4 regions of the Bradyrhizobium sp. T-1 genome follow, and region 1 is predicted to be linked to each of the others. Evidence: predicted binding sites of a transcription regulator. Region 1 holds the regulator's gene; each other region holds the start of a gene.
What was found. The regulator PhoB, encoded in region 1, activates phosphate uptake and scavenging genes when phosphate is short. The targets are predictions, from matches to a motif close to TGTCATNNANCTGTCAT.
Positions count from the first base shown of each region.

Region 2: the regulator PhoB is predicted to act here: its motif matches at 3,258-3,274, upstream of ACWAT4_RS14465 (UDP-2,3-diacylglucosamine diphosphatase).
Region 3: the regulator PhoB is predicted to act here: its motif matches at 2,207-2,223, upstream of ACWAT4_RS23425 (DUF47 domain-containing protein).
Region 4: the regulator PhoB is predicted to act here: its motif matches at 2,550-2,566, upstream of phnC (phosphonate ABC transporter ATP-binding protein).

Region 1 covers NZ_CM132115.1:7,972,187-7,978,143, reverse strand. The annotation lists gene pstS (phosphate ABC transporter substrate-binding protein PstS) at 1-21, shown strand, start outside; gene pstC (phosphate ABC transporter permease subunit PstC) at 173-1,162, shown strand; gene pstA (phosphate ABC transporter permease PstA) at 1,164-2,009, shown strand; gene pstB (phosphate ABC transporter ATP-binding protein PstB) at 2,006-2,827, shown strand; gene phoU (phosphate signaling complex protein PhoU) at 2,839-3,555, shown strand; gene phoB (phosphate regulon transcriptional regulator PhoB) at 3,578-4,285, shown strand; gene ACWAT4_RS38115 (GcrA family cell cycle regulator) at 4,482-4,994, opposite strand; gene ACWAT4_RS38110 (aspartate aminotransferase family protein) at 5,452-5,957, shown strand, end outside.
Region 2 covers NZ_CM132115.1:3,031,925-3,037,881, forward strand. The annotation lists gene ACWAT4_RS14455 (PAS domain S-box protein) at 1-1,968, opposite strand, end outside; gene thiD (bifunctional hydroxymethylpyrimidine kinase/phosphomethylpyrimidine kinase) at 2,273-3,073, shown strand; gene ACWAT4_RS14465 (UDP-2,3-diacylglucosamine diphosphatase) at 3,298-4,110, shown strand; gene ACWAT4_RS14470 (glycosyltransferase family 4 protein) at 4,124-5,212, shown strand; gene ACWAT4_RS14475 (threonine/serine dehydratase) at 5,277-5,957, shown strand, end outside.
Region 3 covers NZ_CM132115.1:4,819,498-4,825,454, forward strand. The annotation lists gene ACWAT4_RS23410 (peptide chain release factor 3) at 1-21, opposite strand, end outside; gene sugE (quaternary ammonium compound efflux SMR transporter SugE) at 194-508, shown strand; gene ACWAT4_RS23420 (inorganic phosphate transporter) at 501-1,505, opposite strand; gene ACWAT4_RS23425 (DUF47 domain-containing protein) at 1,519-2,163, opposite strand; gene ACWAT4_RS23430 (branched-chain amino acid ABC transporter permease) at 2,321-3,289, opposite strand; gene ACWAT4_RS23435 (branched-chain amino acid ABC transporter permease) at 3,291-4,154, opposite strand; gene ACWAT4_RS23440 (ABC transporter substrate-binding protein) at 4,321-5,541, opposite strand; gene ACWAT4_RS23445 (ABC transporter ATP-binding protein) at 5,603-5,957, opposite strand, start outside.
Region 4 covers NZ_CM132115.1:916,560-922,516, reverse strand. The annotation lists gene phnE (phosphonate ABC transporter, permease protein PhnE) at 1-561, opposite strand, end outside; gene phnD (phosphonate ABC transporter substrate-binding protein) at 652-1,581, opposite strand; gene phnC (phosphonate ABC transporter ATP-binding protein) at 1,641-2,450, opposite strand; gene ACWAT4_RS04375 (LbetaH domain-containing protein) at 2,625-3,281, shown strand; gene ACWAT4_RS04370 (alpha-D-ribose 1-methylphosphonate 5-triphosphate diphosphatase) at 3,278-4,471, shown strand; gene ACWAT4_RS04365 (DUF1045 domain-containing protein) at 4,490-5,188, shown strand; gene ACWAT4_RS04360 (dihydrodipicolinate synthase family protein) at 5,267-5,957, opposite strand, start outside.

The sequences.
Region 1 (5,957 bases):
GCTGCCGAGATCAAGAGCTAAGCGCTTTCTCTTCGGACGCGGTGCGGCCTCCAGTTTGGCCGCAACGCGGACCTCACGACTTTTCGGCCCCGGATCAGCCTCGTGCTGCTTCCGGGGCCCGAGACCAACAAAAAGCGTATATGACTTGGTACAGGGGATCGGCGTGGCAGAGATGGCCGTTCAGAGCGATGTAATCGACGACGCCGGACCGTATGATCGCGCAAAAGCCTTGAGCGCGTTCAAGCTCGGCGATGTCACCTTCTACTGGATCACGCGGCTTTCCGCGATCTCGGTGCTTCTCATTCTCGGCGGCATCATCCTGTCGCTGATCGTCGGCGCCTTCCCGGCGATGAAGGAATATGGCTTCGCGTTCCTGTGGACGCAACGCTGGGCGCCCTCGGCCGATCCGCCCGTGCTCGGTGCGCTGGGACCGATGTATGGCACGCTCGTCACCTCCTTCATCGCGATGCTGATCGCCATTCCCGTCGGTCTCGGCATTGCGATCTTCCTCACCGAGCTCTGCCCGCAATGGCTGCGCCGCCCGATCGGCATGGCGGTGGAGCTGCTCGCCGGCATTCCCTCGATCATCTACGGCATGTGGGGCTTCTTCGTGCTGGGGCCGTTCCTGGCCAACACCTTCCAGCCCTTCATGATCAAGATCTTCGACGGCGTCCCTGTGCTCGGCGCAATCTTCGCAGGTCCGCCGTCTTACCTCAGCCTGTTCAACGCCGCGCTGATCCTCGCGATCATGGTGCTGCCCTTCATCACCTCGATCTCGGTCGACGTGTTCAAGACGGTGCCGCCGGTGCTGAAAGAGGCCGCCTATGGCGTCGGCTGCACCACCTGGGAAGTGGTGCGCAGCGTGGTGATCCCCTACACCCGCGTCGGCATCATCGGCGGCGTCATGCTGGCGCTGGGCCGCGCCCTCGGCGAGACCATGGCGGTGACGTTCATCATCGGCAACTCGTTCCGCATCTCGTCATCGATCTTCGCGCCGGGCACCACGATCTCGGCGGCGATCGCCTCCGAATTCGCCGAGAGCGACGGCCTGCACCAGTCCGGCCTGATCCTGCTCGGCTTGTTGCTGTTCGTGTTGACGTTCTTCGTGCTCGCAGGCGCCCGGCTGATGCTGCTGCGTCTGGAAAAGAAGGCGGGGAAGTAACATGAACCCGATTTACGCACGCCGCCGCCGCAAGGACATCGTCGTCCGCGGGCTTTGCATCGGTGCCGCCGCCTTCGGCGTCACCTGGCTCGCGCTGATCCTGATCACGCTGCTCTACAACGGCCTGGCCGGCCTGAACCTCGAGCTCTTCGCCGCTGATACCCCGCCTCCGGGCTCGACCGAAGGCGGTCTGCGCAACGCCATCGTCGGTTCGCTGATCATGACCGTGATCGGCGTCGGCATCGGCGCGCCGCTCGGCCTGTTCGCCGGCACCTATCTCGCCGAGTATGGCCGCAACGACAAGCTGACCTCGGTGATCCGCTTCATCAACGACATCCTGCTCTCGGCGCCCTCGATCATCATCGGCCTGTTCATCTACGGCGCGGTGGTGGTGCCGATGCGTGGCTTCTCGGCGATCGCAGGCTCGCTCGCGCTCGCGGTCATCGTGATCCCGGTGGTGCTGCGCACGACCGAGGACATGCTGCTGCTGGTGCCGAACGCGCTGCGCGAGGCGGCCTCTGCGCTTGGCCTGCCGCGCTCGCTGGTGATCAAGCGGATCGCCTACCGCGCCGCGCGCTCCGGCCTCATCACCGGCGTGCTGCTCGCCACCGCCCGTGTCGCCGGTGAAACCGCGCCGCTGCTCTTCACCGCGCTGTCGAACCAGTTCTTCAGCCTCGGCCTGAACAAGACCATGGCCAACCTGCCGGTCACCATCAACAACTTCGTCCAGAGCCCCTACGCCTATTGGAAGCAGCTCGCCTGGAGTGGCGCGTTGCTGATCACATTGACCGTGCTTGCCCTGAACATTGGCGCGCGCATTCTCGGCGCCGAGAGGACCGCAAAATGACCGATCTGTCCGTATCCGTGAGCTCGAATGCTCATTTGGCGTCGCAGCAGCCGCTGCCGGAGGCGCCCGCCAAGGTGACGGTGCGCAACCTCAACTTCTATTATGGCGAGCATCACGCACTGAAGAACATCAACCTGGCGCTCGGCACCAACCGGGTCACGGCGTTCATCGGCCCGTCGGGTTGCGGCAAGTCGACCCTGCTGCGCATCTTCAACCGGATGTACGATCTCTATCCGGGCCAGCGCGTCACCGGTCAGCTCATGCTCGACCAGACCAACATCCTCGACCCCAAGCTGGATCTCAACCTGCTGCGCGCCCGCGTTGGCATGGTGTTCCAGAAGCCGACGCCGTTCCCGATGACGATCTACGAGAACATCGCGTTCGGCATTCGTCTCTACGAGAAGATCTCGAAGTCCGAGATGGACGACCGCGTCGAGAAGGCGCTGCGCGGCGGCGCGCTGTGGAACGAGGTCAAGGACAAGCTCAACGCTTCCGGCCTGTCGCTCTCCGGCGGCCAGCAGCAGCGCCTCTGCATCGCCCGCACCGTCGCGGTGCGCCCCGAGGTGATCCTGTTCGACGAGCCCTGCTCGGCGCTCGACCCGATCTCGACCGCCAAGGTCGAGGAGCTGATCCAGGAACTGTCCGAGAACTACACGATCGCGATCGTGACCCACAACATGCAGCAGGCGGCCCGCGTCTCCGACAAGACCGCCTTCATGTATCTCGGCGAGCTGATCGAGTTCGACGACACCAGCAAGATCTTCACGTCGCCGACCGACCGGCGCACGCAGGATTACATCACCGGCCGGTTCGGCTGAGGAGACAGGACATGGGTTCTGAACATACCGCAAAAGCCTTCGACACCGACCTCCAGGAGCTCACCCGCCTGGTCGCCGAGATGGGCGGCATCGCCGAGCGCATGATCGTCGACTCCGTCGACGCGCTGATCCGCCGCGACGTCGCGCTCGGCCAGCGCGTGGTCACCATCGACGCCGAGCTTGATACGCTGCAGAAGAAGATCGAGGAGCGCGCCGTGCTCACCATCGCGCGCCGCCAGCCGATGGCGGTCGATCTTCGGGAGATCGTCGGCGCGATGCGGGTTGCGACCGATCTCGAGCGGATCGGCGATCTCGCCAAGAACATGGGCAAGCGCGTCGCGGCGCTGGAGACGGATTTCCATCCGCTCAAGCTGTTCCGCGGCCTCGAGCACATGACCGACCTCGTGCAGCAGCAGGTCAAGTCGGTGCTGGACGCCTATGCCGCGCATGACCTGCCGGCGGCGATGGCGGTGTGGAAGGGCGACGAGGAGGTCGATGCCATCTGCACCTCGCTGTTCCGCGAGCTCCTCACCTACATGATGGAAGATCCGCGCAATATCTCGTTTTGCATCCATCTGATGTTCTGCGCCAAGAACATCGAGCGGATCGGCGACCACGCCACCAACATTGCCGAGACCGTGTTCTACATGATCGAAGGCCAGGCCATCACCGATAAGCGGCCGAAGGGCGACATGACGACGTTCGCCACGACGGTCCCGAACACCTGATTACGCAAGGAGCGACGACCCCATGGGCGCACGCATTATGGTGGTTGAGGACGAGGAAGCTCTGACCGAGCTTCTCCGCTACAACCTCGAAGGCGACGGCTATGACGTCGAGACGGTGATGCGCGGCGACGATGCCGACACCCGTCTCAAGGAGCACATTCCTGATCTGATCGTGCTCGACTGGATGCTGCCGGGGCTGTCGGGCATCGAGCTGTGCCGCCGGCTGCGGACGCGATCCGACACCAAGCAGCTGCCGATCATCATGCTCACCGCGCGCGGCGAGGAGAGCGAGCGGGTGCGGGGCCTGGCGACCGGCGCCGACGATTACATCGTCAAGCCGTTCTCGGTGCCCGAGCTGCTCGCGCGCGTGAAGGGCCTGCTGCGGCGCGCAAGCCCTGAGCGGCTCGCGACCATCCTCGCCTTCGGCGACATCGAGCTCGACCGCGAAAAGCGCCGCGTGGCACGCTCGGGCCGGCCGATCGATCTCGGGCCTACCGAATACCGCCTGCTGGAGTTCTTCCTGGAGCATCCCGGCCGGGTGTTCTCGCGCGAGCAGCTGCTCGACAGCGTCTGGGGCCGCGACATCTATATCGACGAGCGCACCGTCGACGTACATATCGGCCGCCTGCGCAAGCTGCTCAATCTCGGTCGTGAGCAGGACCCGATCCGCACCGTCCGCGGTGCCGGCTACGCGCTCGATGATCGGTTCGCGAAGGCGGAGCAGACATAGGGTTTGCGGGCGACTGGTTTAGTGAGCTGCGGCCACATTCTCAGCTGTCGTCCCGGGGTGCGCGCAGCGCGAGCCCGGGACCCATAACCACGGGGAGTGGTAGCTATGGATTCCCGCCTTCGCTGGGATGACACCGAATAATTGGCGCCGTCATCGTGTCACGGCCGCCGTCTTGGCAATCAATAGAATTGGTAGCTCAGCGCGTGCCGGGCTTCGCCGGTGCGCGACGCCGGTCGGCTGCCGGCTGATACGCCACCCGCGAGTGTTGAGCGCAATAGGGCAGGCCGGAGAGTGCCTTGCCGCCGCAGAAGAAGAAATCCGGGCTCGAGGGATCGCCGACCGGCCAATGGCAGGTTGCCTCGTTCAATTCGAGCAGCGACAGCCGCTGGCTCATCGGCACTACGTTGTCGTAGGTAACCGGCTCGGCCTCGACCTCGACCTCGAAGGCCTGCGCCAATGCGGTGTTGCCGCGCGCGATGGGCCTGCTCACCCGCATCATGTGCTGCGCGGGACGCGCCTTGCGCGGCCGCGGAGCTGCCGAAGACGGGCTCTTGGCGCGGCCGGACAGGCCGAGCCTGTGCACCTTGCCGATCACGGCATTGCGGGTGACATTCCCAAGCTCAGCGGCGATCTGGCTAGCCGAAAGTCCGGCCTCCCAGAGCTTTTTCAACTGCTCGACGCGATCGTCCGACCAGGTCAAAACCGTCATTGTAACCTTTCCTTCGCCGCGCGCCTGCCATCCTGGGGCGGCACAACGAATGCCTAAGCCTCGAAAAACCCGTGCCGCCAGAATCCCTTAAGGCTCGCCGGGCGTGACTAGAACGCCCGAACGTTTACGCCGGTACATGAGGACTCTTGGGATCAGAACCGCTGCACGAGATGTCGTATCTGACAAGCCAAACGCTACAATATGGCGTGACTCACGCGCAAGAGTCCGCCGACTCGCTTCCACATGTTCCGTGGTGAAAATCCCGCAAAATCGCCACCGCAAGACTACGGATTCAGCGTTTCGCGAGGCTTTCCGGGCGGCATTGACACCCGTTTCACCAGGCCTAAGATAGTCGCGCGTGCCGCCCTTAAAAGGCGGCACGTTTCGTTTTCCGGGCCGGTCAATGGTGCGTTGCGCAAAGCACGCGTTACACCGTCCGCAACATCAAGTGATCGTCATGACTAGCAGCGCAGCGCCGCATTTGCTCCCCGTTTTCGCCAGGGCCGACATCGGTTTTGAGCGCGGTGAAGGCGTCTGGTTGATCGCAACCAACGGCGATCGCTATCTCGATTTCACCTCGGGCGTGGCAGTGAATGCGCTCGGCCACGCCCATCCCGCGCTGGTCAAGGCGTTGCAGGAGCAGGCGACCAAGCTCTGGCACATGTCGAACCTGTTCCAGAGCCCGGACGGCGAGAAGCTTGCGAACCGTCTCTGCAACGAGAGCTTTGCGGACTTCGTGTTCTTCTGCAATTCCGGCGCCGAAGCGCTGGAAGGCGTGATCAAGCTGGTCCGCCATCACCATTTCTCCAAGGGGCATCCGGAGCGCTACCGCATCATCACGTTTGAGGGCGCCTTCCATGGCCGCACGCTGGCGACGCTCGCCGCGACCGGCTCTGCAAAATATCTCGAAGGGTTCGGTCCGCCGATGGACGGCTTCGACCAGGTGCCGCATGGCGACCTCGA
Region 2 (5,957 bases), 3.3 Mb from region 1:
CGTGGCCGCGGCAAATGCGTCCCTGAGCCGCTGGGCGAGCTCGGCCTTGCGATAGGGCTTGGTCAGGACGATCGAATGCGCCTGCGCGCGGCCCTGCTCGACCAGGGTCTCCAGCGCGTAGCCCGAGGTGAACAGCACCGGTAGGCCGGGACGAATCCGTCTGGCCTGATCGGCGAGCTCCCAGCCGCTCATCCCGCCGGGCATGACGATATCGGTGAACAGCATGTCGATGCCGGGGTCGGCGCGCAGCCGCTGCAAGGCCTCATTGCCGTTGACGGCGGCGACGACGCGATAGCCGAGCGCCTCCACCCGGAGGATCACCGAGGAGCGCACGAACGGATCGTCCTCCGCGATCAGGATCGTTTCGTGGCCGCGCGGCGCGGCCTCCTCGCTCTCCAGCACATCGGTCGGCGATTGTCCGCCGCCGGCGCGCGGCAGGTAGATCCGGACCGTCGTCCCCAGGCCCTGTTCGCTGTAGATCGAGACATGGCCGTCGGATTGCTTGGCGAAGCCGTAGACCATGCTCAGCCCGAGCCCGGAACCCTTGCCGACCTCCTTGGTGGTGAAGAACGGCTCGAAGGCGCGGTCGATGACCTCGGGCGTCATGCCTTCGCCGTCGTCGGTGACGGAGATCAGCGCGTAGGCGCCGGACGCCACTTCCGGGTGCAGGGCGCGATAGTCCTCGTCGATCGCGGCGAGCTCCGTGCTCAGCGTCAGGTGTCCTCCGGACGGCATGGCGTCCTGCGCATTCAACGCAAGGTTCAGCACGGCGGATTCGAGCTGGGAGCGGTCGGCAAAGGCCTGGATCGTGCCGGGCCCGAAGCTGGTGCTGATTTCGATGTTCTCGCGCAAGGTGCGCTTGAACAGCTTGAGCATGGACACGATCAGCTCGCGGCAATCGATCGTGCGCGGCTGAAGCAGTTGGCGACGGCTGAAGGCAAGCAATCGCTGGGTCAGCTCCGCGCCGCGTTCGCCGGACTGGCAGATGTCGTCGGCAAACTGGCGCAGATCGGGCCGGGTCTTGAGCTGCTCGCTCAGATGCTCGGCGTTGCCGATGATCACGGTCAGGAGGTTGTTGAAGTCGTGCGCGATGCCGCCGGAGAGCTGGCCGACGGTCTCCATCTTCTGTGCCTGCTGGAGCTGCTGCTCGGTCAGCTTACGCGTGGTGAGGTCGTGGATGATGCCGACGTGTATCAGTTCGCCATCCTGCCAGGCCTGGCCCACTGACAGATCCATCGGGAACGTCGAGCCGTCCTTGCGCAGGCCGACGGCTTCTCCGGTTGCGAAACGCCGTGCACGACCCGCGGATGAGGGCCTCTCCTCATTGCACATCAGCATGCCGATGTCGCGATTCATGATCTCGTCGGCGCGATAACCGAACAGTCGTTCGCAGGCGGGGTTGAACAGGAGAATGCGGGCTTGCGCATCGAACAGGATGACGCCGTCGACCGCGGTCTCGACGACGGCGGTGAGGCGTGTCATGCTTTCGCGCATCGCGCGCTGGGCCTCTCCCACCTGTTTGAGCAGCTGCGTGGCGTCGCGGCGCTTGGTCTCCTCCTCCTCGAGCGCAGCCTGGACCTTTTGCAGCTCGAACGGGGAGGGGATGGTCAGGATCTTCGGCAGCAGTGGCCAGAGCGCAGCCGCCGTGAAGATCGAGGCAATCGCTGTCGCCGCTTTGACCAGGCCTTCGATGCCATAAATCGGCACCCAGAGTGTGTAGATCGACAGCACATGCGTCAGGCCGCAGGCCATGATGAAGACCGCGAATGCCCAAAAGACCCAGCCGAATTTGAGGTCACGCCGTTTGGTGACGAGGATCGCGAGCGCAAACGGGATCGAGAAATACGCAGCCGCAATGCAGGCGTCGGCGACGACGTGGAGCCAGATCAGCTCAGGTTCCCACAGCAGGCAGATGCCGTGCGGTGAGAACATCGAGGAGTCCAGGAGACGTTCGAAATAGGCCCACATGATGCAATCCCGAGAAGGTTGCAGGCCGGGGCGGCCCGCAACGTCGCGTCGCCAGCGAATCGACCAACGTTTCCATTATCCGGAGTGCGCGCCAAGGCCGGATGATGCCGAGGTCACTTTTTTGCAGGATGTGCACGCTCACGGGAGGACAAGTGCGGCACCGGGCTCATTTTAGCTGATTCGCTGCCGCGCGATCGAAGGTGGCGCCGACCCGGAGCCCCGGTCGCAGTCCGGGTTGCTGGCACCGAGGGGGCGCGCTAAGAGTAGTGATGGCCATGTCTTTTTCGAGCAAGCGTATCCTGCGATGACCACGCCCGTGGCGCTCACCATCGCCGGCTCCGATTCGAGCGGCGGAGCCGGCATTCAGGCCGACCTGAAGACCTTTGCCGCGCTCGGCGTCTATGGCGCGTCTGCGATCACGGCGCTGACGGCGCAGAATACCAAAGGCGTCACCGGCATTCACGCGGTACCTGCCGCGTTCGTCACCGCGCAGATCGATGCGGTGTTCTCCGATCTCGATGTCGGTGCGGTGAAGATCGGCATGGTGGCGCAAGCCGAGAGCATCGATGCGATCGCTGCCGCACTGTCGCGCTGGACGCCTCCGCATATCGTGCTCGATCCCGTGATGGTCGCAACCTCCGGCGACCGCCTGCTGGCCGCGGAAGCCGTCGAAGCCTTGCGCACGAAGCTGATGCAACTCGCCTCGGTGGTCACGCCCAATTTGCCGGAGGCGGCGGCGTTGCTCGACGAGCCGGTCGCGCAAAGCGAGGCCGAGATCGAACGCCAGGGGCGCCGTCTGCTTGGGCTCGGCTGCCGCGCGGTCCTGATTAAAGGCGGCCACGGTGAGGGCCGTGAGAGCATCGACTATCTCGTCAGCGCCGACAAGACGATCGCGCTTGCCGCGCCGCGCGTCGCCACCCGCAACACCCATGGCACCGGCTGCTCGCTGTCCTCGGCGATCGCGGCGGGGCTAGCCAAGGGCGAGGATCTGGAGATGGCCGTGCGCAACGCCAAGGCCTGGATCAGCGCGGCGATCGCAGCCGCCGACCGCTTCAGCGTCGGCCATGGCCATGGGCCGATCCACCATTTCCACAAGTTCTACTGACGTGGCTCTGTCGTCCTGACGCACGTCTGGCGGCCCTCCGTTAACCAGCGCGGCCGCGATTGTCCGGCATTTTGCCGAGACCCATTTCTGCGCCCATGTCGCCTGATTGTCGCATGCGGCTGATATGCGCGGGGAGGGCGAGGCAAGGTCCGATTCGTATCCGAGGGTGCCTCAAAGGTTCAATCGTCATCCCCCTGTCACGGGACATTGTTACAGGCTGTCGCATGGGAAGTTACGATGTGAGTGACGAGAGCCCGGAGCGGCGCTTTCGCACGTTGTTCATCTCCGACGTTCATCTCGGAGCCCGCGGCTCGCAAGCCGACCTTTTGCTGGACTTCCTGCGCTACCACGATGCCGACACCATCTACCTCGTCGGCGACATCGTCGATGGCTGGGCGCTGAAGTCGAGCTGGCATTGGCCGCAATCGCATAACGACCTGGTCCAGAAGCTGCTGCGCAAGGCGCGCAAGGGCGCCAAGGTCATCTACGTGCCTGGCAATCACGACGAGTTCCTGCGCAACTATTACGGCACGCATTTCGGCGGCATCGACGTCGTCGAGAACACCGTCCACGCTGGCGTGGACGGCAAGCGTTATCTCGTCATTCACGGCGACATCTTCGACCTCGTGGTGCAGAACGCGCGCTGGCTCGCCCATCTCGGCGACAAGGCCTACGACTTCGCGATCCAGATGAATCGCTTCGTCAACTTCTTCCGCCGCATGTTCAAAGTGCCGTATTGGTCGCTGTCGCAATGGGCCAAGCAGAAGGTCAAGAACGCCGTCAACTATATCGGCGCGTTCGAGCAGGCGCTCGCAGCCGAAGCCCGGCGCCATGACGCCGACGGCGTGATCTGCGGTCACATCCACTACGCCGTAATCCGCGACGAGAACGGCATTCGCTACATGAATTGCGGCGACTGGGTCGAGAGCTGCACCGCGCTGGTCGAGCACGACGACGGCCGTTTCGAGATCATCACCTGGGCGGATCATCTGCAGAAGCCGGCAGAAGTTCCGCAGGTGGCAGCACGAGCTGCCTGACGAGGCCTTCCTGATGCGCATCCTGGTCGCGACCGACGCCTGGCACCCGCAAGTCAACGGTGTGGTTCGGACGCTGACCAAGCTTGCCGACGCAGCCGAGGGGCTTCGCGTCGAAGGTCTTGGCGTCGAAGGTCCTGGCGTCGAAGGTCCTGGCGTCGAGTTCACATTCCTGACGCCGCAATCGTTCCGGACCTTTGCGATGCCGAGCTATCGCGACGTGCGGCTTGCCATGCCGCGCCCGGCGCGCATCGCAAAACTGATCGCGGAAGCGCGGCCGGACAGCATTCATATCGCGACCGAAGGGCCGATCGGTCTGATGGTCCGCCGCTATTGCCGGCAGCGCAAGCTGCCGTTCACGACCAGCTTCCATACCCGCTTTCCCGAATATGTCCGCGCCCGCGTCCCGGTCCCGGGCTCGCTGATCTGGCGGGCGCTGCGCCGCTTCCACAGCCCGAGCCGCGCCGTGATGGCGGCGACGCCTGCGCTGGCCCGCGAGCTTGGCGAGCGCGGCTTCGACAATGTCGTGCTGTGGCCGCGCGGCGTCGACACGCATCTGTTCCACCCCCGCGCCGTCGATCTCTGCCTGCCGGCTCCGGTGTTCCTCTCGGTCGGCCGCGTCGCGGTGGAGAAGAATCTCGAAGCGTTTCTCGACCTCGATCTGCCCGGCACCAAGGTGATCGTCGGCGACGGCCCGGCGCGCAACGCGCTGGAAGAGGCCTATCCGGACGCGATCTTCTTAGGGGAAAAGCACGGCGAGGAACTGGCCGACATCTACGCGGCGGCCGACGTCTTCGTGTTTCCGAGCAAGACGGACACGTTCGGCCTGGTCCTGCTCGAGGCACTGGCGAGCGGCCTGCCGGTTGCGGCCTTTCCGGTGAAGGGACCTCGCGACGTCATCGGCGATGCGCCGGTCGGCGCGCTGGATGAGGACCTGCGCAACGCCTGTTTCGCGGCGCTGGACATTTCGCGGCAGGACTGCGTCGAATTCGCTTCCAACTACACCTGGGAGGCCTCGGCGCGGGCCTTCGTCGACAGCATTTTGGCGGTCGGTGCGGTGCTGCCGGGCGGGAACGGGGCGGAACGGCAGCGCTTCGTCGCTTAAGTGGGCAAAAACCTCGCGCGGAGGTGTCTTGCCCGCACCTCGCGGGCCGCGATAACATCGCGCCATGTCCGAACAGCCCCTTCCGATCGGCCCCGCCGATATCGATGCCGCAGCGCGCGTGCTCGCGCCCTTCGCCGTCCGCACCCCGCTGCTGTCATTTCCCGTGCTCAACGAGCGCGTCGGCGCAAAGGTCTTCCTGAAGCCGGAGATGCTCCAGCGCACCGGCTCCTTCAAGTTCCGCGGCGCCTTCAACAAGGTGTTCTCGATCCCGCAGGACAAGCGCGCCGGCGGCGTTGTCGCATTCTCCTCCGGCAACCACGCCCAGGGCGTGGCGGCGGCGGCGAAGATCCTCGACATGCAGGCGACCATCGTGATGCCGGCGGACGCACCGCTGTCGAAGCGCGAGCGCACCAAATCCTACGGCGCCGAGGTCGTGCTGTACGATCGCGACCGCGACGACCGCGAGGCGATCTCGCGCGGCATCGCCGAGAAGCGCGGCGCGACATTGGTTCGGCCCTATGACGATCCCTACGTGATCGCGGGCCAGGGCACGGCCGGCCGCGAGATCGCGGAAGACATGGCAATGCTCGGTCTCTCACCCGACATCGTGGTGGCTCCGGCTTCCGGCGGCGGCCTGATCGCGGGCGTCGCCACGGCCGTCAAGGCGCGCTATCCGCAAGCCCAGATCGTGGTGGCCGAGCCCGAGGCGTTCGACGATCACGGCCTGTCGCTGACCGCAGGCCAT
Region 3 (5,957 bases), 3.2 Mb from region 1:
TGTGGTGGCGATGTCGGACATGGCGGGAGCGTTTGGCAGGGAAAATGGGCCCAATCAAGCCTCATTTGGTGATTGCGGAGCCCTTCAGCCAGCCCCATATCGGGCTTCTAGTAGGTCTTTGGGGAGGACGACCTCCCTGCTTGTCAGCATATTGGCCTCGCGGGGACGGCCCTGCCTTGAATGGAGGGTCGTCATGGCCTGGAGCATCCTGTTCGTCGCCGGGCTTCTCGAGATCACCTGGGCGATCGGCCTGAAATACACCGAAGGCTTCAGCAAGCTGGTTCCCTCCGCCATCACGCTGGCGGCCATGGCCGGCAGCGTCATCCTGCTTGGACTTGCCCTCAAGTCGTTGCCCGTCGGAACGGCCTATGCAGTCTGGACCGGCATCGGGGCGGTCGGCACTGCGACGCTGGGCATCATGCTGTTCGGCGAGCCCGCCACGGCGCTCCGCCTCGCCAGTATCGGGCTGATCGTGGCCGGCATCGTCGGGCTGAAGCTCGTTACTTGAAGATCTGCACGGCCCACCAGCTCAGCGCCGCGACGATGGCCGAGGCCGGGATCGTGATCACCCAGGCATAGACGATCGAGCTCGCCACGTTCCAGCGCACCGCCGAAACGCGACGGGCCGCACCGACGCCGACGATGGCACCGGTGATGGTATGCGTGGTCGAGACGGGAACGCCGAGAAAGGTCGCCATGAACAGGGTCGCTGCGCCCCCCGTCTCGGCGCAGAACCCCTGCATCGGCGTCAGCTTGGTGATGCGCAGGCCCATGGTGCGAACGATGCGCCAGCCGCCCATCAGCGTGCCCAGCGCCATCGCCGCCTGGCACGACAGCACCACCCAGAACGGCACCGTGAATTCGCCGCCGAGATGGCCCTGCGAATAGAGCAGCACGGCGATGATGCCCATGGTCTTCTGCGCGTCGTTGCCGCCGTGGCCGAGCGAATAAAGCGAGGCGGAGGCGAATTGCAGGATGCGGAAGGCGCGATCGACGGCGAACGGTGTCGAGCGCACCGAGGCCCAGGACACGATCGCGACCAGCATCATCGCAAGCAGGAAGCCGACCAGCGGCGAGAGCACGATCGCCAGAACCGCCTTGGTCAGTCCGCTCCAGACCGCCGCCGATATTCCGGCCTTGGCCATGCCGCCGCCGACGAGGCCGCCGATCAGCGCATGCGAGGACGACGACGGAATGCCCAGTGCCCAGGTCACGAGATTCCAGATGATGGCGCCGACCAGCGCCGCGAAGATCACCTGGGCATCGACGATCGCGGGATCGATGATGCCGGTGCCGATGGTCTGGGCGACGTGAAGCCCAAACACCATGAACGCGACGAAATTGAAGAACGCAGCCCAGATCACTGCGAATTGCGGTCGCAGCACCCGGGTCGAGACGATGGTCGCGATCGAATTGGCGGCGTCGTGCAAGCCGTTCAGGAAGTCGAACAGCAGCGCTACGGCGATCAGTCCGACCAGGATGGGAAGACCCAACGCAGCATCCACGGCCCGGCCCTGCCTAAACTTGCTCGATGACGATGCTGTTGATCTCGTTCGCGACGTCGTCGAAGCGATCGGCCACCTTTTCAAGGTGATCGTAGATCTCGACGCCGACGATGAAATCCATCGCGCTGCCGTTGCGGTGCTTGAGGAACAGCTCCTTCAGACCGATGTCGTGGAGATCGTCGACACGGCCCTCGAGCTTGGTCAGTTCCTCCGTGATCGCGGTCAGCATCGCAACGTTCGGGCCGATCGCCTGCATCAAGGGCAGCGCACGTCCGACCAGATTGGCGCATTCGATCAGAAGCGCGCCGATTTCGCGCATCGGCGGCTCGAAGGTGCGGACCTCGAACAGCATCACGGCTTTCGCCGTCTGCTGCATCTGGTCGATGGCATCGTCGAGCGAGGTGATGAGGTTCTTGATGTCGCCGCGGTCGAACGGCGTGATGAAGGTGCGCCGCACCGCCGTCAGCACCTCGCGCGTGATGTTGTCGGCATCGTTCTCGAACTGGCTGACGCGCTGGCAATAGACCGGCGTCTCCTCGCCGCCGTTCAGCACCCCCTGAAGCGCGATCGCGCCCTGGATCACGGTCTGGGCATGGCGGTCGAACAGGTCGAAGAACCGTTCTTCCTTGGGCAGGAAAGCGCGAAACCAACGCATCATGGGAATAAGTCTACCGGTTGGAAATGACCCGGCCCGAATGAGCCGTCACGAAACCGTCATAGACCATTTTGGCTCCGCGCGCGTGCAAACTCGCGCCCGCGGCGCCGGATCATCCACCGGATTCGGTCGGCAATAAATCTTCTGCGATATCAATCGCTTAAAGCGATCGCCGGAAGTAATGCGCGATTTCGCCGATGACGCCACGGCGGAAGGTGAGCACGCAGATCACGAAGATCGAGCCCTGGATCACCGTCACCCACTGACCGAAGCCCGCCAGATATTGCTGCATGGCGATGATCACGAAGGCGCCGACCACGGGACCGAAGATGGTGCCGAGGCCGCCGACCAATGTCATCAGCACCACTTCGCCCGACATCGACCAGTGCACGTCGGTGAGCGAGGCGTTCTGCGCCACGAATACCTTCAGCGCACCGGCAAAGCCGGCCAGCGTTCCGGACAGCACAAATGCCAGGAACTTGTACTGGTCGGTGCGGTAACCGAGCGAGATCGCGCGCGGCTCGTTCTCGCGGATCGACTTCAGAACCTCGCCGAACGGCGAGTTGATGATGCGGTAGATCAGCAGGAAGCCCGCGAGGAAGCCGGCCAGCACGACGTAATAGAGCACCGTCGGCTTGGACAGATCGAGCACGCCGAACATGTGCCCCTGCGGAATGCCCTGGATGCCGTCCTCGCCATGGGTGAACGGCGCCTGGAGGTAGATGAAATACAGGAGCTGCGACAGCGCCAGCGTGATCATCGAAAAATAGATGCCCTGGCGGCGGATCGAGATGTAGCCGGTGATGAGCGACAGCCCGAATGCCGCGGCGATGCCGACGAGGATGCCGAGCTCGGGCGGCAGCCCCCACACCTTCAGCGCGTGCGCGCTGCAATAGCCGGCGGTGCCCATGAACATCGCGTGGCCGAACGACAACAGGCCGCCATAGCCGATCAGGAGATTGAAGGCGCAGGCGAGCAGCGCAAAGCACAGCGCCTGCATCACGAAGAACGGATAGACCCCGGTAAAGGGCACCGACGCCAGCAGCAGCGCCATCACCACGAAGGCGATCATCTCGTCACGCATCGCGCGCGGGCTCATCGGCAGCGTGTCGTCCGTCAAGGCTGTCATCTCAGGCTGCCCTTCCCGTCAATCCCGTTGGCTTCACCAAGAGCACCAGCACCATCAGCACAAAGACGACGGTGTTGGAGGCCTCGGGGTAGAAATACTTGGTCAGGCCCTCGATCACGCCCAGCGCGAAGCCGGTGATGATGGAGCCCATGATCGAGCCCATGCCGCCGATCACGACCACCGCGAACACGACGATGATGAGGTCGGCGCCCATCAGCGGCCGGACCTGGTTGATCGGCGCCGAGAGCACGCCCGCGAGCGCGGCAAGACCGACGCCGAGGCCGTAGGTGAGCGTGATCATCCGCGGCACGTTGATGCCGAAGGCACGCACCAGCGTCGGATTTTCAGTGGCGGCGCGCAAATAGGCGCCGAGCCGGGTCTTCTCGATCAGGAACCAGGTCGCCAGGCACACCACCAGCGAGAAGATGACGACCCAGCCGCGGTAGACGGGCAAGAACATGAAGCCGAGATTCATGCCGCCCTTGAGCTGGTCCGGAATGGCGTAAGGCAGGCCGGAGGAGCCGAAATAGTTCTGGAACACGCCCTGCACGATCAGCGCGATGCCGAAGGTCAGCAGCAGTCCGTAGAGATGGTCGAGCCCGGTCAGCCATTGCAGCATGGTCCGCTCCAGGATCATGCCGAAGATGCCGACGATGATCGGCGCCAGCAGCAGCGCCCACCAGTAGTTGATGCCGCCGAGGTTCAGCAGGAAATAGGCGACGAAGGCGCCCATCATGTAGAGCGCGCCATGGGCGAAATTGATGATGTTGAGCATGCCGAAGATCACGGCAAGCCCGAGACTGAGCAGCGCGTAGAACGAGCCGTTGATCAATCCCACCAGTAGCTGTGCGTAGAGAGCCTGCATCGATCCAGCACCCAGTCCCTTCGGCGTTCCCTAGAGCCATTTCCGCTCCGATGGAATCGGAACGGGGCTCGTTGTTCTGACGCGTCTTCTTTACGCGAACCGGTATCCACTTCGCTCGAAAACGCTTTGGAGCGCCCGCCGGCTCGCCGCCGGCGGGCTGTTGGTCTTACTTCTTGAGCAGCGCGCACTTGCTTTCGGACAGCGGCGTGAAGGCCTGGTCGCCCGGCACCGTGCCGACGAGCTTGTAGAAGTCCCACGGTCCCTTGGACTCGGAAGGCTTCTTCACCTCGAACAGATAGGCGTTGTGAATGGTGCGGCCATTGGGCTGGATCTCGCCCTTGCCGAACAGATCGTCTTCCGTCGGCATCGACTTCATCTTCTCGACGACCTTGAGACCGTCATGCGGATTGCCGCCCAGCGCTTCCAGCGCCTTGAGATAGTGGCGCACGCCCGCATAGACGCCCGCCTGAACCATGGTCGGCGGCGCGCTGTTCTTCATCTTCTCCGCAAAGCGCTTGGAGAAGGCCCGGGTCTGGTCGTTCATGTCCCAGTAGAACGTCTCGGTGAAGTTCAGGCCTTGCGCGGTTTCCAGACCGATCGCCTTGACGTCGGTGAGGAACAGCAGAAGCGCGGCGAGCTTCTGGCCGCCCTTGACGATACCGAACTCGGCTGCCTGCTTGATGGTGTTGGTGGTGTCGCCGCCGGCATTGGCAAGACCGATGATCTTGGCCTTGGAGGCCTGCGCCTGCAGCAGGAAGGACGAGAAGTCCGGCGTATTCAGCGGATGCTTGACGCCGCCAACCACCTTGCCGCCATTGGCCGTGATCACCGCCGTGGTGTCGCGCTCGAGCGCTGCGCCGAAGGCATAGTCGGCAGTCAGGAAGAACCAGGTGTCGCCACCGGCCTTCACGAGCGCCTGACCGGTGGTGTGGGCCAGCATGTAGGTGTCATAGGTCCAGTGCACGGTGTTGGGCGAGCACTGCGCGTTGGTGAGGTCCGAGGTCGCCGCGCCCGAATTGATGTAGACGCCGTTCTTTTCCTTGACGACGTTGTTGACGGCGAGCGCCACGCCGGAGTTCGGCACGTCGACGATGAGGTCGACCTTGTCGACGTCGAACCACTGCCGCGCAATCGCGGTGCCGATGTCCGGCTTGTTCTGGTGGTCGCCGGAGATGATGTCGATCTTCCAGCCCTTGCCCGCGAGGCCGGAATCCTCGACGGCCATCTGGGCGGCGAGCGTCGAGCCGGGACCGCCGAGGTCGGCATAGAGGCCGGACTGGTCGGACAACGCGCCGATCTTGACGGTCTTGTCCTGTGCGAAGCCGGCGCCAGCGGTGGTCACGGCCAACGCCGTGCCGAGCAACAACGATGCAATCGACTTTTTCATGTGACTTCCCTCGTAAATTCTCTCTTCGCCGTCGCTCTTGTCCGCCCCACTTTGGGCCGCACTAGACGCCGAGATAGGTGTGAAGCTTGTCCATGTTGGCGGCAAGCTCCGCATTGGCAAATCCGTCGATGATCTTGCCGTGCTCGACGACGTAATAGCGATCGGCGACGGTGGATGCGAAACGGAAGTTCTGCTCGACAAGGAGGATCGTGAAGCCCTCCTTCTTGAGTCGCGCTATGGTGTGGCCGATCTGCTGAATGATGACAGGCGCCAGACCTTCGGTCGGCTCGTCAAGCATCAGGAAGCTCGCGCCCGTGCGCAGGATTCGCGCGATCGCGAGCATCTGCTGCTCACCGCCGGAGAGCTTGGTGCCCTGGCTGTTGAGGCGTTCCTTCAGGTTCGGAAACAGGTCGAAG
Region 4 (5,957 bases), 1.2 Mb from region 1:
CTCGACGATCTCCGAGAACAGCTTTCCGAGCGCGCCGGTGGAGTGGATCGCGATCGCGAGCACACCCGCCACCGGACCGAGGCCGAAGGCCATGACGAAGATCAGCGCGAAGACGATGCCGGGCACCGTGCGGGCGAATTCGAGCAGCCGCCTCACCGTGAAGCGCAGCCAGGGCGCGGGCGAGGTGTTCTCAGCCGCGAAGAAATTCAGCGCGAAGGCGAGGACGGCGCCGATCAGGGTACCGACATAGGAGATCAGCAGCGTCTCGCCGAGCAGCTCCAGCCATTTGTGCAGACCCCAGAACCACTCGCCAAAATCGGTCCAGACCCGCTGGCCATTGTCGAGGGTGAGGATGCGGTCGAAATAGCTGATGAAATTGCCAAAGTAAGCAAAGAATGTGCGCAGGTTCACCTCGGCCCCGATCGAGGCCACGATCAGCGCGGCGACGAAGACAGCGAAGCCCGCCAGCAGGCGCAGGCGCTTGCGCGCCACCGCCTTACGATAGGCAGCGTTGAGGACAGCAAGTTGTTGCTCGGGGAGAATCGAAACCGCAATCGTCATGGGTTCAGCGGCATGGGTTCAGCGGGAGGGATCCGTCAAGAAAAAGAGCCGGGTCCATCGACCCGGCTCCAGTACATCGTCCCGACGAGCTCAGGACGCCTTCTTACGCAGATTGTCGACAAACTTGATCAGCTCGATGGTCTTGTTGTAATCGTCGTTGGCGATCGGCTCCCACGGCTTGTTCTTGCCGTCGGAGAGCTTCTTGAACGCCTCGGGATCCTTCTGCGCCGCATCGATGAAGGCTTTCTTGATGGCGGCCTTCATGTCCTCGGGCAGATCGCTCAGATGGGCGTAGGGCGAGTTGATGATGAGGTCGGACTTCACGATGATGCGGAAGTCCTCCTTCTTCATCGGCGTGCCATCGGCCGACTTCACCATGCCCTTGTTGAGCATGCGGGTCAGGTTGGAATCGTCGTCCGCGTTCCACCAGTTGGCGGCAACGTCGACAGTGCCCTGGGCGAGTGCGAGAACGGCGTTCTCGTGGCTGCCGGTGAAGACCACCTTAGAGAAATAGGCATCGGGATCGATGCCCAGCGCGTTCAGCTTGAAGCGGGGCATATTGTTGCCAGAAGTGGAATTCGGATCAACAAGCCCGAGATTCTTGCCCTTGAGGTCCTCGATCTTCTGGTACGGCGATTTCGCCAGCACATAAAAGACGGAGTAGTAACCCTTCGAGCCGTCGGAGTTGACGTCGATGACGAAGGCATCGGTCTTGACGCCGGTGAGACGGGCACGCGCAAAAGAAGCCGGACCGTAATAGCCGATGTGGATGTTGCCGGCACGCTGGCCTTCGATGAGGGCGGCGTAGTCATTGGCGACACGCAGGGTCACCTTGATGCCGAGCTCCTTCGACAAATAGTTGATGAAGGGACCGTACCGCTCGGTGACGCCCGAACCATTCTCGGCCGGAATCGCGGCGAAGGTGATCTCCGGATATTTCGTCTTCCAGTCTTCGGCAGACGCGGATCCGGCAAAGGTCAGCGCGGCAGCGCCGGCGAGAATTAGTCTGCGAGTGATCATGATGCCCTCTTCATCTGATGGATCGGTTGACGCAAGAAACTGGCGATGACGGCTGCGGCTTAGGCTGCCGCGGCCGTTCCGAGTGCCGGAACGCCCTCGGGCACCGGCGCAGGCGTGCCGCCCATGACGTCGGCGGCTTCGAGATCGTAGAGCTCACGCGCGACAAGGTCGGTCAGCGCGGACGGCGCGCCGTCGAACACCACGCGGCCTGCCGCCATGCCGATCAGGCGATCGCAATAGCTGCGCGCCAGATCGAGCGAGTGCAGATTGCAGAGCACGGTGATGCCGAAATGCTTGTTGATGCGCAGCAGCGCATCCATCACGATCTTGGTATTGCGCGGATCGAGCGAGGCGATCGGCTCGTCGGCGAGGATGATGTCGGGCTGCTGCACCAGGGCCCGCGCAATTGCGACGCGCTGCTGCTGGCCGCCGGAGAGCTGGTCGGCGCGCTGGGCGGCGACCGCGGCGATATCGAACTGTTCGAGCGCGGACATCGCCAGCGCCCTGTCTTGCTCGGGCCAGATCTGCGAAAGCGAGCGCCAGGCCGGCATGGTGGCGAGGCGTCCCATCAGCACATTGGTCAGTACATCCAGCCGGCCGACCAAGTTGAATTGCTGGAAGATCATCGCGGATCGCGCCCGCCACTGTCGCAGCTCCTTGCCGCGCAGCGCGGTGACGTCGAGGCCGCCGAACAGGATGCGCCCCTGCGTCGGCGTCGCCAGACGATTGATGGTTCGCAGCAAGGTCGACTTGCCGGCGCCGGAGCGCCCGATCACCCCGACGAAGCCGCCGGGGGAGATTTGAAACGAGGCGTCGTCCACCGCGGCTTTTGCGCCAAAGCGGCACGTCAGACCTTCGACCACCAGCATGCAGGGCTCCTGAGTAGCTGGAGCCCACCGCTATCGCCGGCGGTTGACACTTGTGTGACATCCGCGACACGCTGCGGCGATCCAACACACCTCATCCCCTGTCATTGCACCGTCATGACATCGTCATCGAGCCGCTCGAAGACGAGCACCTGCCCTCAAGCTCTCGGATGCAACATGGCCAAGGTGCTTTCGGTACAGCCGACCATCGATGCTTCGGCAATGCTGCACGAGGTCAAGCTCGGCGCCTATACTGAAGTCGGCGCGCGCACCATCCTGCACGAAGTGGCGATGGGCGATTACTCCTACGTCGTCAACGACGCCCAGATCACCTACACCACCATCGGAAAATTCTGCTCGATCGCGGCGATGACGCGGATCAATCCGGGCAATCATCCGATGCATCGCACGACGCAGGCGCATTTCACTTACCGTTCGAGTGCCTACTTTCCGGGCGAGAGCGACGACGCTGACTTCTTCGACTGGCGGCGCCGGCATCACGTCCATATCGGCCACGACGTCTGGATCGGCCATGGCGCGATCGTGCTGCCGGGCCGCAACATCGGCACCGGCGCGGTGATCGCGGCCGGTGCCATCGTCACCAAGGACGTGCCCGCCTATACCATCGTCGCCGGCAATCCCGCCCGCGTCGTGCGGCGCCGCTTCTCGGAAGAGGTTGCCGAGCGGCTCGCGAAGCTGGCATGGTGGGACTGGGATCACGACAAATTGCGTGAAGCGCTGCCCAATTTCCGCAAGCTCGCAATTGAAGATTTCCTGACGGCATACGAAGCAGAGGCAAGCTCTTCTTCCAGCAAACAAAGCGCGGTCGCGTGACAGACATTTTCATCGAGGGTGGCCGGACCCTGATCGGTTCCGAGTTCGCCGAAACCTCGCTCTCCGTTTCCGGAGCGGACATCGCGCAGATCGATGCGCCTCGCGGCCGCGCGCGGCTGGCGATCGATGCGTGCAACCTGCTGGTGCTGCCCGGCATCGTCGATCTTCACGGTGATGCCTTCGAGCGACAGATGATGCCGCGCGCCGGCGTCGATTTCCCGATCGACGTTGCGCTCGCCGATACCGACCGCCAGGTCATCAGCAACGGCATCACCACGGTGTTTCACGCCACGACCTGGTCGTGGGAGCCCGGCTTGCGCAGCGGCGACAATGCGCGGCGCCTGCTCGAGGCGATCGAGCGGCAGCGTCCGCACTTTGCCGCCGACACCCGCTTCCATTTGCGGCACGAGACCTACAATCTCGATGCCGAGGCCGAGATCTGCCAGTGGCTCGCCGAGGGCCGCGTCGACCTGTTCGCCTTCAACGACCACATGGATGGCACCATCGGTGACATGGCGACCCCCCGCAAGCGCAACCGCATGGTTGAGCGCACCGGCCTATCTAGCGAGGATTTCGACAAGCTCGTTGCGCATGTCGTCTCGCGCACCGCCGGCGTTCCGGCATCGATCACCCGGCTCGCCGCCGCCGCACGCGCGGCCGAGGTGCGGATGCTCTCGCATGACGACGCAACGCCGGCGATGCGCCGGGCGTTTCGCGATATGGGCGTGACGCTTGCCGAGTTTCCGATCAACGAGGAGACGGCGCGCGAGGCCGCAGCTGCCGGCGACGCGATCGTCTACGGCGCACCGAACGTCGTCCGCGGCGGCAGCCATACCGGCTGGACCAGGGCCTCCGACATGATCGCCAAGGGGCTGTGCTCGGTGCTGGCCTCCGACTATTACTACCCCGCGCCGCTGCTCGCCGCCTTCCGCCTCGCCGCCGACGGCATGCTGCCGCTCAACGAGGCCTGGAAGCTGATCTCGTCGGCGCCGGCGCAAGCCACCGGCCTGACCGATCGCGGCACGCTCGCCGCAGGCCATCGCGCCGACATTCTGCTTGTCGACGACAGCGCGCCGCTGCGGCCGCGGCTGGTCGCGGTGATCGCTGCCGGCAAGCTCGTGCATTTCACCGATGCGACGCGGCTGCAAACGGCGGTGGCGCTTCCGCGCGAGACTGTCGTTGCGGCGTAAATTGATTATGCTCCGGCCATGACAGGTTTTCCCCGCTACGCGATCTATTTTGCCGCCGGCGCCGACAATGCGCTGTCGCGCTTCGGCGCCGAGTTGCTCGGCTATGATGCCTATAGCGGCGATGAGATTTCGTTTCCGCAGGATGCGCTACGTATCGCTTCGGACTGGCGCGACATCACCGCCGATCCCCGCAAATACGGTTATCACGCCACGCTGAAAGCGCCGATGGCGCTCGCGCCCGGGAAGACCGAGGCCGAACTCGTGGCAGCCTGCGCGACATTCGCCGGGAAGCCGCGCCCGGTGCCAGTGATCCGTCCGGTCGTCGATTCCATCAGCGGTTTTATCGCCGTCATTCCGGCTGAGCCCGTCGACGCACTCCAACAACTCGCCGCCGATTGCGTCCGCGACTTCGATTCCTTCCGTTCGCCGCTGACGGCGGAAGACCGCGCGAGGCGAACGCCGGAAAAACTCAGCGAGCCCCAGCGCGAGTATCTCGATCGCTGGGGCTATCCGTATGTGATGGAGGAATTTCGTTTCCACATGACGCTGACGGGACGGCTGGATGCGAACCGCCGCGGGCCGATTCTGGAGATGCTGCGTGAAAGGTTCGCGACGCTGAAGCTCGATGCGCTGGCGGTTGATCGTATCGCGCTGTTCAAGCAGGATGATGCCAAAGCGCGATTTCGCATCATCGGCGAGTGGACGCTGGGGCGATAAGCCGGGATTTCGCAACATCCAAGGTGTCGCCCCGGCGAAGGCCGGGACGACGGCGGAGATTTTGGTTGGCAGCAGGCTTTACTTCCCCCACCGCAATGCCAGTGCGTCGCGCTCCTTGGCCAGTTCCAGCAATCCCGCGCGCGTCGCCGGATGCAGCGGTTGCAACGGATGGCGGACCGCATCCGACTTGATGATCCCGCCGGCCTGCATCATCGCCTTGCAGGCGATCAGACCGCATTGACGGTTCTCGTAATTGATCAGCGGCAGCCAGCGTTCATAGGCGGCCTTCGCCTTCTCCCGATCGCCCGCGAAATAGGGATCGATGATCTGCCTGATACCGTCGGGATAGCCGCCGCCGGTCATCGCGCCGGTGGCGCCGGCATCGAGATCGGCCATCAGCGTGATCGCCTCCTCGCCGTCCCAGGGGCCCTCGATATCCTTGCCGCCCGCTTCGATCAGGCTGCGGAGCTTCGAGGCCGCGCCTGCTACCTCGATCTTGAAATAGCGGATGTTGGCGAAGTCGTGCGCCAGTCGTGCCAGCAACTCGACCGACAGCGGCGTGCCCGCGACCGGCGCGTCCTGGATCATGATGGGAATGTTGATCGCGCCCGAGAGCACCTTGAAGAATTCGACGATGCCTTTTTCAGGCACCCGGAAGGTCGCGCCGTGATAGGGCGGCATGACCATCACCATGGCCGCACCGGCGGCCTCGGCCTGCTGGCTCCGCGCCGCGCACACCGCCGAACTGAAATGTGTGGTGGTGACGATC